One region of the Leptolyngbya sp. FACHB-261 genome, then DNA from elsewhere that is predicted to be linked to it. Evidence: predicted binding sites of a transcription regulator. Region 1 holds the regulator's gene; each other region holds the start of a gene.
What was found. Region 1 encodes NtcA, which controls nitrogen genes in cyanobacteria. Its sites were predicted from a motif close to TTTGTANNNNNNNNTACAAA; they were not measured.
Positions count from the first base shown of each region.

Region 2: a site for NtcA is predicted at 2,268-2,287, ahead of H6F94_RS29335 (DUF3155 domain-containing protein). Genes of this name have one in related genera too.
Region 3: a site for NtcA is predicted at 1,605-1,624, ahead of H6F94_RS20770 (replication restart DNA helicase PriA). Genes of this name have one in related genera too.
Region 4: a site for NtcA is predicted at 1,413-1,432, ahead of H6F94_RS15950 (MSMEG_0569 family flavin-dependent oxidoreductase). Genes of this name have one in related genera too.

Region 1 is NZ_JACJPL010000001.1:447,358-451,569, reverse strand. Features, by position in the region: gene H6F94_RS02055 (3'(2'),5'-bisphosphate nucleotidase CysQ family protein) at 777-1,631, opposite strand; gene ntcA (global nitrogen regulator NtcA) at 1,677-2,348, opposite strand; gene fabI (enoyl-ACP reductase FabI) at 2,604-3,380, shown strand; gene dps (DNA starvation/stationary phase protection protein Dps) at 3,513-4,040, shown strand; gene H6F94_RS02035 (DUF4335 domain-containing protein) at 4,171-4,212, opposite strand, start outside.
Region 2 is NZ_JACJPL010000031.1:913,746-917,957, forward strand. Features, by position in the region: gene H6F94_RS29315 (helix-turn-helix domain-containing protein) at 1-6, shown strand, start outside; gene H6F94_RS29320 (pyroglutamyl-peptidase I) at 3-683, shown strand; gene H6F94_RS29325 (VOC family protein) at 781-1,383, shown strand; gene H6F94_RS29330 (hypothetical protein) at 1,462-2,028, shown strand; gene H6F94_RS29335 (DUF3155 domain-containing protein) at 2,337-2,645, shown strand; gene H6F94_RS29340 (aminotransferase class V-fold PLP-dependent enzyme) at 2,793-3,950, shown strand; gene H6F94_RS29345 (hypothetical protein) at 3,970-4,212, opposite strand, start outside.
Region 3 is NZ_JACJPL010000027.1:250,058-254,269, forward strand. Features, by position in the region: gene uvrC (excinuclease ABC subunit UvrC) at 1-1,245, shown strand, start outside; gene H6F94_RS20770 (replication restart DNA helicase PriA) at 1,716-1,895, shown strand; gene H6F94_RS20775 (heavy metal-responsive transcriptional regulator) at 1,987-2,415, shown strand; gene H6F94_RS20780 (glycoside hydrolase family 19 protein) at 2,948-3,928, shown strand; gene H6F94_RS20785 (lipase family protein) at 4,116-4,212, shown strand, end outside.
Region 4 is NZ_JACJPL010000024.1:313,830-318,041, reverse strand. Features, by position in the region: gene H6F94_RS33270 (beta-propeller fold lactonase family protein) at 1-1,204, shown strand, start outside; gene H6F94_RS15950 (MSMEG_0569 family flavin-dependent oxidoreductase) at 1,602-2,885, shown strand; gene H6F94_RS15945 (DUF4177 domain-containing protein) at 3,055-3,258, opposite strand; gene H6F94_RS15940 (class I SAM-dependent methyltransferase) at 3,526-4,212, opposite strand, start outside.

The DNA of each region.
Region 1 (4,212 bases):
GCTTAGTAGACACAGTGAACATCTTGCCAAATGTCCAACAGCAGCCTACTGCTAAGCTAAACCTGCTCAGTTCGCTCCCGGCGTCTGTCTAAGCAAGTCTGCAATGAATGAGATAGCAACCTAAGCCTGTAGCCGGTGAAAGTCAGAACCTAGAGGAAGATTGCCATCTACCCCGAGAAGTATTTACAATAGAGCGGCGGGTAGCTGAACCAAGCCGAGATAGTTTTTGCAGGCAAGTTTTGGCAATAGATGCATCAAGGTACTCCTCAGCTAGAACAGCTAGGGTGCGACTGAACTCTAGGCAAGTGGAAACTAGAAGTCCACCAGCTATATACAATCCTTTAGAGCGTTATCAGGAAACTCATCTAGCTGATTAGCAATCTGGCTAGGAGTATCTTTAACGTTCTACATTGGCTTATGCAACTCCTTGCTTAATACTGCAATCCATCTGCCCTAGACTGAGCAATGATATCCATAGTTGCAGATGCTCATATTCAACGGGTAGATGCAAAAAGCGTCAGAAGTTTTGGCTGCACAGCCTGATAATAAGTGACTAGTATTTTTACTGAAACACTCGAAATGGACTCTCCTCAGAGTCTTCATCAGCCAAAAAGAAAGTTGGCTGATGCCTCACTTCAGCTTCACAGAGCCTCTGATGTCAGGTAAGCAGCCTAGAGGTGCTGAACGAGGTTCAACACGAAAATCCCTGGAAGATTGAGGGGAGCCGCTGGCCTAAGCCTTGGTATAGCTTAAGCCAAGTTACCCCTCAGCCATTCTCATGTCACCTCTGCAAGTGCTGCTTCTGCCAATGCACAAAGCTTGTTATGGGCATGGCCATTGCTGGCCAGGATGCCGCCCCATTGGCTCACATCAGCGCGGTTGTACTCCAGCAGGCTGCCGTCAAAGCGGCTAACCTGACCACCTGCTTCCGTCAAAATTAGTTCAGGTGCAGCTAGATCCCAATCCTTGGGTGCGCTTTTGCCAGAGAGGGCTACGTAGAAGTCGGTCTCCTGCTCTGTGATCGAAGCGAACTTACAGCCAATGCTGCCAACAGCCCGCTGGTCCGCCTTTGGAAGTTTGGCCAGTAAGCGGTCTAGCTTGCCGTCCCGGTGGCTGCGGCTCACAATCAAACGCATTTGCTCAGGCTGCTGCCGGTCAGACACCTGCAAGGCATGAGCAGTGCCATCCCGAGTTTCTACCTGACTGCCCTGGCCTTGCACAGCGGTGTAGAGCTTCTGCACCATCGGATAAGCGACGACAGCCAATACCGGACGGCCTTGATGCACCAGCGCAATATGAACGGCAAACTCGCCAGTGCGGTCAATAAAGTCGCGAGTGCCATCCAGCGGATCAATGATCCAAACCCACTGTTTCTCAAAACGGCTGGGTACGTCAGCTGTCTCCTCGCTGAGGTAGGCAAAATGCTCATTGCCCAAGGCAGTTTGAAGCGTAGACAGAAGATGACGATTCACGGCTAGATCTGCAGCCGTAACAGGGCCGTCCTTCTTCTCGTCTACCTGCAAATCGCTGTGGCCGTTGTAGTGCTCCAGCAGAATATCGGCTGCGCCCCAAGCAGCGTTGCGGGCGATGGGGAGCAGGGCGGACAAATCGGGCATGAAAGTTGAAGTCATGGGTGCAGTCTAGCTGAAGGCTGCGCCTCTAGAGATCCTGAAAAATTAGGTGAAACGGCGGCCCAGCAGCACTGGATTATGGACCGTGATCTTTTTCTTATGAATTGAGATCATCTTTTGCTTACGCAAGTCGCCCAGCAGCCGAGTGACGGTAACTCGCGTAGAGCCAATAGCCTCAGCAATGGCTTGGTGCGAGAGCTTCAGATCCACGGTGACGCCCTCTGCGCCCGGCACACCAAAGTCACGGCAGAGGATCAGCAAGAAGCTCACCAGACGAGAGCCCATATCGCGGTGGGCCAGGGTCTCAATCATCATCTCGGTTTGCAAAATGCGCGAGGAGAGGCCACGCAGCAACACCATTGAGAGTTCTGGGTCTTCCTTGAGCGCTTTCTCCACCTGCTCAATCGGCACTGAAACCAGTTCCACCGGGGTGAAGGCCACAGAGTGATAGAAGCGGTCAGAGCGGTTGCCCGTAATCAGAGACAGCACGCCGAAGACACTGTTTTCGCGTAGCAAGGCGACGGTGATTTCTTCACCTGCTTCATAGACCCGCGAAAGCTTGACCGCTCCCTTGAGCAGAAAGTAAACTCGCTCCGCTGGGTCACCCGGGAAAAAGATTGTCTTACCCCGCTCGAAGGTTTCCACCATCGGCGGAAATAGACCATTGTTCATCTGGCGGAAAACCGCCGCTAGAGGCCGATCTTGGGTCACAACCATCGTTCCTTCCCCACCTCTATCCCTCCCGGTCTGGATGATCTCAAGGCTTGCTGAACGCCCTGACTAAGTTTTCATCACTTAAACCTACTCAAGGCTTGCGGTTTGTATTACAGGTAACCAATTTTGACCAAACGGTATCACAACAGACTTTAGTTTTGCTGAGCGGTGATACGAGACTGGATTCTGGAGCGGGAGAGAGGCAGGGCTGCTGTATCGTAAGATCTCGTCACGCCGCCACCCGATCTGGAGAGATCCATGCTTGACCTGACCGGAAAAAATGCGCTGGTCACTGGCATTGCCAACAATCGTTCTATTGCCTGGGGTATTGCCCAGTCCTTGCACAAGGCTGGAGCCAACCTCGCTATCACCTACCTGCCCGATGAGCGAGATCGCTATCGCGCTAAGGTTGCCGAGTTGGTCGAGCCACTAGCCCCAGATTTGCTTCTGCCTTGCAATGTCCAGAATGATGCGCAGATCGAGGAGATGGTCGCTGCTATTCAGGAAAAGTGGGGTCGCCTGGATATCTTGATCCATTGCCTTGCTTTCGTGAATAAAGAAGACCTCACTTGCAATTTCAGCGACATCTCCCGCGCTGGCTTTAATCAAGCCCTTGATATCAGCGCCTACTCACTGGTCCAACTGTGCGGAGCTACAAAGCACCTGATGACTCAAGGAGGCAGCGTAGTAACGCTCAGCTACCTCGGCGGGGTACGGGTGATCCCAGGCTATAACCTAGCTGGCACTGCTAAAGCCGCTCTTGAGTGCAACACTCGCTATCTAGCTGCCGAGCTGGGCCCCCAAAACATTCGCGTGAATGCCATCTCTGCCGGTCCGATTCGAACACTGGCATCCTCAGCAATTGGCGGCATCCTGGACATGATCCACCATGTTGAAGAAGTAGCGCCTCTCCGCCGTTCGGTTACCCCCTTGGAAGTGGGCAATACGGCTGCCTTCTTGTGTAGTGACTTGTCGAGTGGCATCACCGGCCAAATCATCTATGTAGACGGTGGCTACGAGATCATGGGAGCTTAATCTCACTCCGCCTACAGACGTGGTTTAAGCACGCTTGACAACTGCGCCTTTGACAGAGTAGGGCATTTCTTGCTAGACTAAGCGTAGTCGTAATGAGTTCGTTTTAGTATCTCTGCGACAGGAGAGTTAAAGATGGCAGTCAGTCAGACCAAGACGGCAAAGACCGCACAGTATCAGAGCCGCATCAACATCCCTGCTGAGAAGCGCACGCAGCTAATCGGCATGTTGAACCAGCACCTGGCCGACACGCTCGACCTTTACACCCAAGTGAAGCAAGCTCACTGGAACGTCAAGGGCATGAACTTCTACCAGCTGCATCTGCTGTTTGATGAGCTAGCGACGGAAGTGCTGGGCTTCGTGGATTTATTGGCTGAACGAGCGACAACGCTCGGTGGCATTGCCCAAGGAACGGCGCGCATGGCCGCAGAGGCCTCTGCCTTACCGGAGTATCCCCTGGGAGCTGTTGAAGGCAGAGAGCACGTCGAAGCCCTCGTCGAGCGCTACGGCCAGTACAGCAGCCGCATCCGTACGGCTATTGACGACTCTGATTCTCTAGGAGACAAGGACACCGCTGATCTCTACACCGAGATCTCGCGCGCCGTTGATATGCGCCTGTGGTTCTTAGAAGCCCACCTGCAATCGTCTGCAACCCTGGACTAGCCTGTCTAGTTGCCTTTAGCCTAGCCATAAGCAGGTATAAGGCAGGGGTATTTAAGATCCAATCGAGCCTAAATAAGTAACCTCCGTAGCCCTGTTTGGACTAGGGAGGTTACTTGAGCTTTCATTTATGTCAAGGCGAGGCTGCTGGTGTCGCAGTCTCGCTTTCGCTTGT
Region 2 (4,212 bases), on a different contig from region 1:
CCGTGAGTCCAGCTAGTCGCTGTCAGCTGCTGCTGACAGCTTTCGAGCCCTACGGCAACTTCTCGATTAACGCTTCGCAGCAGGTTCTTCAGCATCTAGAGATCGGGGTGTTGAAGCATCTGCCTGGGGCAGAGAGCCTATTGCTTCCTTGTGCCAGTCAGCAAGCCTGGCAGATTCTGAGTTCAGCTCTGGCAAGCCAGCAACCATCGGTGCTGATCTGCTTGGGACAGGCGCCTGGACGAGCTGAGATTTGTCTGGAACGGTTAGCTCGCAACTGCCTTGACTTTTCGATCCCTGACAACATGGGTCAACAACCTCAGCGGCAGGTCATTGAGCCTGAAGGCCCCGAGAGTTTAGCTAGCCCTTTACCGTTGCAGGCTTGGGCAACCGCCTTGAACGAGCAGGGTATCGCGACCCAAGTTTCTGAGGATGCAGGGACCTATCTTTGTAACCAGGTGTACTATCAAAGCTTGTACTACAACGCTTACTACAACACTCAGAAGAATAGTCAACAGCCTCGGCTACAGGCAGTCTTCGTGCATCTGCCTCTATTACCCGAGCAACTACCAACGCAGGAGGCTCTAAAAGAGCCTCCTGCGTTGGCCCTGAAATCGCAATGTCAGGCGGTGCAGTTCCTAATTTCAGAAGCCTTAAAGCTAGCGCTGTCACCCCCAGGGAAGTAGCAAGTGTTCCCGGAAGTAAGTATTAGTATGGTGGATAAGGAGGAGGGATCTGCCTTCATCCTGACTCATTGATCACATCCCAACTAAATCAATACTGATGCCTGTTGTTGCCATGGATGGAATGCCACTGCTGACTGCTTACTCCTGGCCAAGCCTGAGTGTTCTGCTACCACTGGATGCACTGTTCTCAACCCAGAGCGTCATGGTGATGCTGCTGGGTGCCTATGCAGTCGCGATGTGGATGTTTCTAACCAGTGCGCCTAAGGTGCATACCGTCATGGTGTCTGATCTTGACCAAGCCCGTAGCTTTTACGAAGGTCAGCTCGACTTGCCCGCTGCAGATGTGCCCTTGCACTACTACTACAACTATGAGCAGACATTAGGGGCGGGCGCGGTCGATCCTTTGTATTTCCCGGCTGATATGCGTGGCAGTGTCGCAACTGCTCGTCGCACTGATGCTCCAGACGGACTGTGGTACCAGCTTGAGAAGAACGTCCAACTGCATGTGATTAGCGGCGCTAATTCTCAGAGCCCCAAGCGCGACCGTCACGTTTGCTTTGACCGTGACTGCCTGGAAAAGGTATTGATGCGCGCCCAGACTCGAGGCGTAAAGTATAAGATTCGGGCCGAGAAACCGCTGAACTTCCTAGTTAAGGATCGCCAAGGTCGAGTTATTGAGATGTCTGAAGCCACTACCTAAAGCGGCTTCGGCTGGATTACTGTAAACTGCAAGTGTTTTCTTCGTTCTGCTGCCGTTCGCTCAGCGGCACCCGCGTCTATGACCTCCAACCTCAATACCTCCTCACCTCGTACAGAGTCTAGATCGGGTGCACAGCAAGCTTCAGTTCCGATCTCTGTATATCGAGAGCTGGCTAGTGAGTTGCAGGTCACCCGGACACGACTAGAAACCTTGACTCGGCAGAACCAGGAATTGGTTCGGCAAAATCAGCGCTTCCGGGCTGAGGTTGAAACCACCGTACGCGCCTGTGCTCGCCTCAAGCAGATTGCTGACTCTCTTCACAGCTCTGAGGTAGAGGGTGAGTCAATAACTGCTAGAACGGCTAGTGTCGCTGACCGGCTTGCGCGGAGCTTTGTAGGGGAGAGCAACAGCACTGCACCTGAAGTAAGCTCCCCAGACGGACCAATACCAGAACACGAACCATTGCTCTATCAAGAAGAGTCTCAAATAGCAGAGAGCTTGGACCTCCGCGCTGGCACTTCTGATCGGGCAGTCAAGGGTTGGCTGCCAGCCGTGGTTCTAGCCCTAGTCGTTTTGACATTTGCCGTCTCTACCTTTGGCGTAAGCTTTTTCTTACTACGTCCACCCTCTCAACCCGGACGCTAAAGAACGCTAGACAGTTTTTGCGCCATTTCAAAGTTAAATTTTTCGCAATATTCCGGTAAGCTGCATTCAGTTGCAGCGACTATTTGTGGCTATTTGCGCTGGGTAGCTATCCAACGTGGAGTTTTACGGCGGCCTGATTTGTTCTGCTAACCAATAGCTAGACATTTCATCAAGTATCTGTATCTTTCCGTTAAGAAAAGTTGAATTCCTAGTGCCGAACCGATATACTCACAACGGATTTTGTAGCCGCAAACACAATTTAGTCAGGATTGCAAGCTGCTACCGCAACACTCAAGGAGGTACGAGGTTTGGCTAGGAGACGGAAACGGAAGAGTCGGCGGCGTCTAGAGGGACGTAGAATCCTAGAACACGTTCCTCAGTTCAGCATTGACAGTGGCGACGATAAGCCGGTCACAGCGGCCCGTAAGTTTATCCATACTGCCGGGATTGCACCACCTGCCTTGCTACTCGTTCGACGGAACGAGCACACCACTGACCGCTATTTTTGGGCTGAGAAGGGCCTGTTCGGGGCACAATACGTAGAAGAAAATCACTTCCTCTTCCCTAGCCTCAAGCCACCGGAAGAGGCCGAAGAGTTGGCTGCTTCTGTTGGTTGAGACGATTGGTTTCAGGGAATCGGACCTCCACGCCATCGTGCCTAAACGGTACTCCGGCGTGGAGGTTATGCTTTTGAGCTCTAGACCCAGAGGTGAGAGCTTATGCCTGGGCTAGAATCCAGAAGTCTTAGAGTCTGAGTTCTGCCTGTGTCTGATTTGGGTGTCCATCGCCAGCAGTTTCCTGCTCTCGCTGACAAAGCTTATTTCAACTATGGCGGCCAGGGCCCACTTCCCTCATCTGCCCTAGAGATTATTCAAGAGAATTACCGCAAGATTGACCAGCTAGGACCCTTCAGTGCACAAGTCAACGCCTGGATTGCATCTGAGTGTGAAGCAACTCGGACTGCGATTGCGGCTGAGTTAGGCGCCCCCAGCCAAACCATAGCCTTGACAGAAGATACAACAGTTGGCTGCAATATTGCCCTCTGGGGATTGCCTTGGCAGGCTGGGGATCATCTGCTGCTGTCAGACTGTGAACACCCTGGTATCGTTGCAGCCGCCTTTCAGCTGCAGAAGCGTTTTGGCATTGAGGTCTCTTTTTGTCCCCTGCAGTCAACCCTGAATCCAAACGATGCGGTGGGGATCGTGCAGGCGTACCTGCGTCCTGCCACACGACTACTGGTGATTAGCCACATCCTCTGGAACACTGGGCAAGTCCTACCTCTTGCTGAGATTGTCCGTGTTTGTCATGCTCAAGGCACCCGGGTGCTAGTTGATGCGGCTCAATCAGTTGGCGTTCTACCCTTAAACTTGCCTGAATCAGCAGTCGACTTCTACGCCTTTACAGGGCACAAGTGGTGGTGTGGTCCCGCAGGGGTTGGCGGGCTTTATGTCAGCGTCGCAGCTCAGGCCGAGTTGGAACCAACCTTTATTGGCTGGCGTAGCACTCGCACCTACTCTTCTGCGGCACCTGCTGAGTGGCATCCGGATTGCCGTCGCTATGAAGTAGCCAGTTCCGCCTTCATGTTGTACGGTGGGCTGCGTCAGGCTATCGCTTCACATGCAGCTTGGGGGACGGCCCAAGCGCGTTATGAGCGTATCGTTAGCCTCAGTACTCAGCTCTGGCAACAGTTGCAGGCAATCCCAGACATCACTTGCCTGCGTCAGACTGCGCCAGAAGCTGGCTTAGTCTCGTTCCAGGTCAATGGGCAGGAGCACGCTAGCCTGGTCAAAGCCTTGGAGGAGCAAGCTGTGTTTGTACGTACCATTGCTGATCCCAACTGCATTCGGGCCTCCGTCCATTACTTGAGTACACCAGAAGATCTTCAAAAACTAGTAGACACCCTGCAAGCAGCCTTAGCCTGAGGCTCAGTTAGAGCAGCGCTCAGAAAATGCTGCTCTTGAAGGTAATTGACTGTAGACCTAAGATGCTCCAAACCAGCAGGCCTATGTAGTCGGACTGATTGGTTAGCAGTTGCTTCTTCCAGCCGTAGCGGCTTCGGAAGGCAAACACACAGACTGTGGGCAAGGTCATCACCAAGGGCAAGCCGGTATGGGCAATAAAGCCCTTGATGATCATTGGCACAGTTGCCACCTGTAAGGACAGGGCAGACCACTTTGCCGCTTC
Region 3 (4,212 bases), on a different contig from region 1:
GGCCGTACGGCTGAGCTGATTGATGCCCTGAGCGAACAGATGCAACAAGCAGCGGAGAATCTAAACTTTGAGCTGGCCGCTCGGGTGCGTGACCAAATTCGTGGGCTGGAGCAGTTGGGCACCGACCAGAAAGTGGCTCTGCCCGACGACACCATTTCGCGCGATGCCATCGCCTTAGCAGCCGATGAGCAGCACGCTTGCATTCAGCTGTTTCAAATCCGCGCTGGACGACTGGTTGGACGCTTGGGCTTCGTTGCCGATTCTCAAGGAGCTGAGCCGGGTATGATTCTGCAGCGGGCGCTTGAAGAGCACTACCGCTCGGTAGAAGCTGTTGAAATTCCAGCTGAGATCTTAGTTCAGCATGACTTGCCCGAAACCGACATTCTGGCTCACTACCTGTCGGAGCAGCGTGGGCGCAAGGTTACGATCGTTGCCCCTCAGCGCCAGCTCAAAGCCGAACTGATTGAAATGGTGGAGCGTAATGCCACCTACGAACTAGCTCGCACCCGGCGTTTCGCCGACCGTAATGCCCAGGGCATGCAAGCTCTGGCCGAATTGCTAGACCTGCCCGATCTACCTCACCGCATCGAAGGCTATGACATCTCCCACGTTCAGGGGTCTGATGCCGTCGCTTCGCAGGTTGTATTTATAGACGGCTTGCCTGCCAAGCAGCACTACCGTCACTACAAAATCAAAAATCCCGCTGTCACGAGCGGTCACTCTGATGATTTCGCCAGTTTGGCTGAGGTCATCCGGCGTCGGTTCCGTCGCTATGGCGAGGACCCCAGCAAGGAACGGGTGGGTAACCCTGATTGGCCAGATCTAGTGATGATTGACGGCGGCAAGGGCCAGCTATCAGCCGTGGTTGCTGTCCTTCAAGAGTTGGACTTGCTACAAGAAGTCAACGTCGTTAGTCTCGCGAAGCAGCGAGAAGAGATTTTTCTGCCCGGTGAGTCACAGCCGGTAGACGCTGACGCTGAGCACCCAGGCGTTCAACTAGTGCGTCGCTTACGGGATGAAGCGCACCGCTTTGCCGTTAGCTTTCACCGTCAGCAACGCACCGCTCGTATGCGCCGCTCGCGCTTGGATGAAATTCCAGGACTAGGTCACCATCGCCAGAAGCAGCTTTTGGCAACGTTCCGCTCTGTCGATTACATCCGAGAGGCGAGTGCAGAGCAGCTTGCTGGAGTCCCTGGCATTGGACCGAAACTGGCTGAGCAGATCTACGAGTATTTCCATCCTTAAAAATTGATTTTTTCTTAATATTTCTGTCTTAGCCACACTTTTGGTTTAGTGGAATAGATCTACGCATCCATCTATAGACCCAGACACAAATTTCGTTTTGTATCAAAAACAAAGAATTTGTATCGAAATTAACTGGATGTACCTAGAACAAAGTCAAGTTTATGTGTAGCTTTGTGGCGAAAAGCTTGACCCTTGGCAGAGATTTGAGCTTAAACAATATTTGAGCCTTCGACTACCTTTGCGGGGATCGCAGAGCTGATGGGCGATCCCCGGAATTATTGCCGTTGCTATTCCTGAATGGGACAGCCATAATGAGAAGGTATACTTAGTCGAGCGTTTGCTTCGACCTTTCTGAGAGAAGCGTAACTTTAGATACACATTGTCTCAGATCATTTAGTTGTTTAAACATGAACGCCCTTTCTAACCCCCCTGTCCTTATTCCACTTTTTGATAGTAGTGAGACTTTGAAAATGCGTACTTTTCAGACCGTTCGATGCCCTAACTGCGGTAGCCTTGCTGAGCGGGACCATCTACTGGCAGCGCAACACATTCGCACCCAGTGTGAAACCTGCGACTATTTGATGATTACCTGTTCGCAGACCGGCAGGGTCGTCGAAGCTTACGCGCCAGGTATTCCGTCACGTCGCTAGGTTCACGTCGCTGAGTTGTATGGCTGAGCCATTGTCCAAAGGTCCTCTGCGCTTCGTACAATAGGAAGTCCAAGTCTCTGGGGAAGCACAGATGACCTGTACAGATAGCCAGTCCCGCCTCAAGATTGGGCAGATTGCGCGAGAGAGCGGCCTATCGGTGAAAACCATCCGCTACTACGAGGACATGGGCCTGCTCAGCCCAACTGTGGATCGAACCGAATCAGGCTACCGTATCTTCACCTCTGATGTATTGGTGCGCCTGTCATTCATTAAGCGAGCCCAAAAGTTGGGCTTGAGCCTGGAAGAAATTCAGCAAATCCTCCAGGTCTACGACTATGGCAACTTGCCTTGTAGTGAGGTAAAGCACCATCTAGAGGCCAAAATTACTGAAGTAGAGCGTCGTATCCAGGAACTCTTGACACTCAAGCAAGAGCTCCAAGCCCTACTTCAAGGTTGGCAAGACACCCCACCCCACGAAGTTGCAGCACGGACTATTTGCCCCAACCTGCAAGCTAGCTGACCTCTGATCGCCTGCCCTTTAATGCAGGCGATTGTGTGCAAAGTAGACAAAAAGTGCCTATAGCCATGTGCTAGGGGTTGTTGGTAAACACGTTATCAGAGCCCATTTTTTCGTGCCTCGCTCTTGGCAACCTGTTTTTATAACTTAAGAAATAACTGCACTCAACAAGGTATTCGAGCTAACCTTGCTTGGTTTAAATCAGTCAGATTTGATTCAGCTATTTTCACCGTTTAAGCAAATTTGCCTTGCGGTTATTTTGCTTAATATGTACAACCCTTAAATATTAAAAAATGACTAGAAATGCAGCTACATTTTGGTTGAATGTGATATAACTTAGCTAAATCACTAAAAATGGCTTCGTTGGGCCACTGATCAGTGGGCATTGCCTCTGCCTAGTCTTTGTTTTCTTAATTACTTACAGCTGTTACAGCTCTGTTAGTACAAGCTAGTGAAAGCAAGGGCTTATAGGAAACCGTAAAGGCAATGAACACTCAGTGCTTGTTTGTGTGTTCACCCATTTACAGCAATTCCTATGTCGCCGATGAGTATTGCTGAGCTGAAGACCTATCGTCAGCTCGGCCTAGATCGTTTGGAACAGTTGTTACTAGCGCTGCCAGAACAGCCAGACCCAGCAGATTACTTTGTAGACGACTACATTCGTCTTTTGTCGAATGCCTCACCTCGGCCAGCCAATAATCCTCCTTACGTGGGGCTATACGGGTCAGGGAAGACTTTAGACGAGTATCGAGACATTGCGACTGACCGGTTACAAACACTGGCAATGCCATTACCTAAGGTCGATACGGTTGATGCCAAGACAGATTATATTCGCCTTCTGTCAGACCTACCGGCGCGGCCTCAGAGTGTAGATCCTTATATCAATTTGTTCAAGTTGCCTGATGAAACTGCCGAGGTCAAAGATCTGGCTTCTTCCTCAGCATCGCCCGTCCCAAGTGCAACTAAAACCTATGTAACTGCTGACCAGGTTCTAAAAATTGTTGGCTCACAGAACCTGGAGAGCCGGATTAAGTCGTTGATCCCCGGGCTGAATGCAACGCTCGACAAGTTTGAGATCAACACCGATTTGAGAATTGCCCATTTCTTGGCGCAAATCATTCACGAGAGCGGCGGTTTCCGATGGATCCGTGAGATTTGGGGACCAACCGATCAGCAAAAAAGGTACGATCCCCCCTCGCGTTTAGCCACTATGCTTGGCAACACCCATGCAGGCGATGGCAAAAAGTACATGGGGCGCGGGGCTATTCAACTCACAGGTCGCTCCAACTATCAACAGTTTTCCAATGCGATAGCGGTAGATTTCGTCAGCCATCCTGAGTGGGCAGAATCGCCTCAGTACGCAATCATGGTGGCAGGCTGGTACTGGAAGACTCGCAAAATTAATCTGCCTGCCGATTCTGACAATGTCGTGCGCGTTACCCGCCTGATTAATGGGGGCACCATTGGTCTAGCCGAACGCAGGAAGTATCTCGATCGAGCTAAGCAAGTCATTTAGGAAAGCTTAACGGCTAGGAGATACCGCTGATAGGTGCTTCCTGGCCGTTCGAAATTAAGTGACTCAGTTCTCCAAGCGTGAGCATTGCTTGGAATGCCCTCGGCTTGACCCCGACTTAAGCTCGACTTGACCCCTGTAAAAGTAAACCTCTCAGCCAATCTCCCCGCTAAATCCCCAGCTAAACTCCATGAAACTCAAGCTTCTGGCAGTCACCCTGTTGGCATCTATTTGTCTGACCGCCCCTGCAAAAGCCCAGCCCTTACCAGACCCTGTTCTGCTTGATG
Region 4 (4,212 bases), on a different contig from region 1:
AGATATGGAGGCGTCCGCCTATATTGACAATCAGTTGGGTGAGCGTTCACCTGGGCTGACTGATACCCTCACGCTCATTCCCTTGACGCGTGGGTTAGCCCGCGAACCGATTACCCGACCAATTACCTTGCCAGTCAGTAATTCAGTGATGGCATGGCCCAACAATTTGGCATTCACTCCAGACGAGAAATATGCCTTTGTGACCGAAACATTTGCGCCTGCCCCCAAAGGAGCAACCCTGCGCTCGGACATCCCTTCAGGGCGACTGCTCACGGTGATTGATTTACGCAATCCTCAACACCCAAAAATTATCGACCAACTCGATTTGGGCAATCAGCCGCGACCCGTTGCAGTTCATCCAGCGGGCAACCTACTGGCAGTTAGTTTGCGGGATCCTCGACGGCAAATTGCTTTGATTCCGTTCTCAAATGGGGAGTTGGGAACGCCTATCTTTCAGAACCTTCCGGGTATCAATGATCCAGAAGCCAACGCCTCGCATTTGGAGTGGCATCCATCAGGTCAGTTTCTGGGTGTTACTTTAGCTGATCGCAATGAAGCTGTGTTCTATGCTGTTGATCGCACTAATTCTAGTCGTCCAAACCTTCGAGCTTGGGGCCAGCCGATTATGACTGGGAAGCTGCCGGGGGTTGGACATTTCACTCCAGATGGCAGGCACTTTATCGTGACAAATTTGCTGTGGGGGGACGATGTTGCTGACCAGTTTGTCGGCTCTCAGCACAGCGACCTTACGGTTATCAACTTTGCTGAATCTGCTAACAGCCGCAATGAAGTTGCCCATCGAATCGTTTCGACTGCTGCAGTAGGTGGCAGCGCTGAGGAATTTGCCATTAGCCCAGATGGGCGATTTGTTGTCTCTCTCAACATGGAAGCCAGCTACTTACCTCAAAGTGATCAGCGGATGACTTGGCACAGTTCTTTAACGCTGCTAAGCCTCAACTCTGATACTGGCCGCCTAACCCCCCGCACCACAGTTCCCTTTGAAGGAATTCTGCCGGAGGGCATCACGTTTGATGCATCAGGTCGTTATCTAGCAGTCGCAACCTTTGATCATCACAACCCAGCTCGCTCTGGTGGAACCGTCGATTTCTGGAGAGTTCTGCAAGGGGAGGTACCGAGCCTGTTAAAGATGGATTACGTTATTCCAGTCATGCGGGGTGCCCATATCGTGAAACTCGTGCAGTAATCTGAATTAGCTTATATTGCTAACAAATAGCTGTGTGATACATATCAGGATGGTTGCGTGCAACTGTCTTATACTTATGCAACTGTCAAAGAACTACAGCTCAGCGCCTAAAAGCTGACCTATCTAAATAGACAGGTATAGACGGGTGAGCTAACTCTCTAAACGCTCATCCCGGTAGCCTCCTGTCTTTAGGATTAGACTTCAGTGTTTTGTAGCTGGAGATACGTTCTCACCCATTTTCAAATCCTATGGTTCAGGTAATGACGCTTCGCGCTGTAGAGAGCGTCGCTGACTGAGCTCGGCTCTACTCGCTGGACTAATGCAATCCTAAATTCTGTAGTTTGCAGCAGCGACCTTGTGGAATAAGCCTCCTAAACAACTAAACGAGAAGTAGCCAATGAAAAACCATTATTCTGTTGCAATTGTAGGAGGGGGGCAAGCCGGTCTGTCTATCAGCTACTGCTTAAATGAGCGAGGCTTTGACCACATCGTTTTTGAGAAAAATAAGATTGGGCATTCATGGCGCTCAAAACGCTGGGATTCCTTTTGTCTAGTCACGCCCAATTGGCAGTGTCAATTGCCTGGGTACCACTATCAAGGTGATGACCCTAACGGGTTCATGCAAAAGGACCAAATCGTTCAATACATTGAGGACTACGCTGCCTCGTTTGCTCCGCCTGTAAAGGAAGGCGTTGAAGTCTCAAGGGTCAGGCAGAATGATTCTGAAGGTGTCTTTGAATTAACAACTTCGATTGGGGACTATACGGCAGATCAGGTCGTGATTGCCTCAGGTAGCTACCACATCCCCAAAATGCCGAAGATTGCTGAGCGGTTTCCTGAGCACATTGTGCAACTGCACTCATCTGAGTACAAGAATCCAGAGTCTTTACCTGACAAGGCTGTTTTAGTTGTAGGAACAGGACAATCTGGTTGCCAGATCGCTGAGGATTTGCACCTTGCTGGTAAGAAGGTCCATTTGTGTGTAGGGGGTGCTCCCCGTTCGCCGCGCCAGTATCGAGGCAAAGATGTTGTCGATTGGCTCGATCAAATGGGCTACTATGACCTGTCAATCGATGACCATCCGCAGAAAGAGAAGGTCAGAAGCAAGGCTAATCACTATGTGACAGGTCGTGGTGGGGGACGGGAAATTGACCTGCGACAGTTTGCTCTAGAGGGTATGCAATTGCATGGAAGGCTCAAGAGTATTAGCGGTGGCAAGCTTGAATTTTGGGACGACCTGAAGCGAAATTTGGACCAGGCTGATGCAGTGGCTGAAAGCATCAAGAAAAGCATTGATACCTTTCTAGAAAAGAACCAAATTCAAGCACCAACGGAACCGCCCTACAAGCCTACCTGGGAACCCCAAGAGGAGATTTCAGCGATTGATTATGATGAGGCAGATATCGGCGCTGTGGTGTGGTGTACCGGTTATCGGTCTGATTTTAGTTGGGTAGAAATTCCCGTGTTTGATGGTAAGGGTTATCCCGGCCATGAACGAGGTGTAACAGGTGTGCGAGGCCTATATTTCTTGGGGCTTCCCTGGTTGTATACCTGGGGCTCAGGACGCTTTTCGGGAGTAGCACGGGACGCTAGTTACCTGGCTGATTACATTGCGGCTAGAAAGAAAGCATCCCATTCCAATGCTTGGAGTGTTGTTAATGAGTTTTTACTGGGCTCTTAGTCTCACTGTTTGTTGAACGGCCTGTAAAACTAGAAAATGCACTGTTCCCTGGAGACTGGATGGATTGCAGTCAAAACCTCAATCCATCCTAACCCTCATACATTTGATTAAATAAGCGCTCGTACCTTGGAAATTCGTGCTGAAACGGCTCACCGTCTGCCCAATTGTGCTACGAACTGACCTCACGCTTGAGTACCGCCACAAAATCCCACAGCTCACCGTTAGCTCTTGTGCCTGGAAGAATGGTGACCAGTTCCCAGCCTCTAGCTCCGAGTTCGTTCAATATATCCTCAATTTCTCGTTCGTCGATTCGTCCTGCGTCTAATGCTCCTTGAGCAAAGAACTTGATAGTTTTGTATTCCCACTGGTACATAGAGTTGAATTCCTGACTTAACTTCCTATCATTGCCGTACATTTATAGCGAAGACAAAGAAATTTCCAAAGCAGCTCTGTTAGGTTTTGCAATCACCAAGCGTACTTTCAGGTGAAGATGTACTGCCTGGGTTTGAGCTGAATCTCAACAAGATCTGGAGTTGATTTTCACGTCTTCCACTCAAACAAATAGGGCTTGTCTACAGTCTCTCTCAAAACACTGTCTCGCCTGGGGACAAGCAAGTGTTTGTTATTGGCAAATAGTCGTTCAGCGCCTTGAGGCAATGTGAAAAGCAGAGAGATAGGAAAGCTGAAGACTGCCCCCAAACTCATGCTCTACCTTATGCCTCAATCCTGCAAATAGAGCTTCCCCGCTTTGTGGCTCTAGCTTTAGGTAGGGCGAGTAGGTGGTCAAAAGCATCAAATATTCGTCAATGCTGTAAGTTACCTCAGACATAACTTGCCCAGATACCAAGTTTTTAAATTGCCCTGACTCAGTTGCTATCTGTCCCAACCCTCTCAAGATTTCTTCTTGAGTGTCTCTATCTTCGTAGCGCTTAAGAGAGGGCGCATGAGCTTGATAAACCTCAGACAAGCTTAGATACACCTCATAGGAAGGCTGAAGCTCTTTGTTCCATAACAAAATAAAGTGGCCGTCCTTACGGAGGGCTTTGGCTGCTTTGGGATATCCTACTTCTGGAGATATCCAGTGAAAAGAACTAGCTGCTAGAACGGCATCGAATCTCTCAACCTCTAGGGGCCACTCCTCAAAGGATGTGTTCAAAATCTCTACATGGGGATATGCTCGGCAATTCTGCTGGGCTAACTGGTGAAAGTCTGGATTGGGCTCCAAGCAGACCATAGAGCATCCCAATTGGGCGAATGCTACGGTAGCAGTTGCAGGACCACATCCCACTTCAAGGATTTGCGATTGGCTGGAGAGCTGAGCCATCTC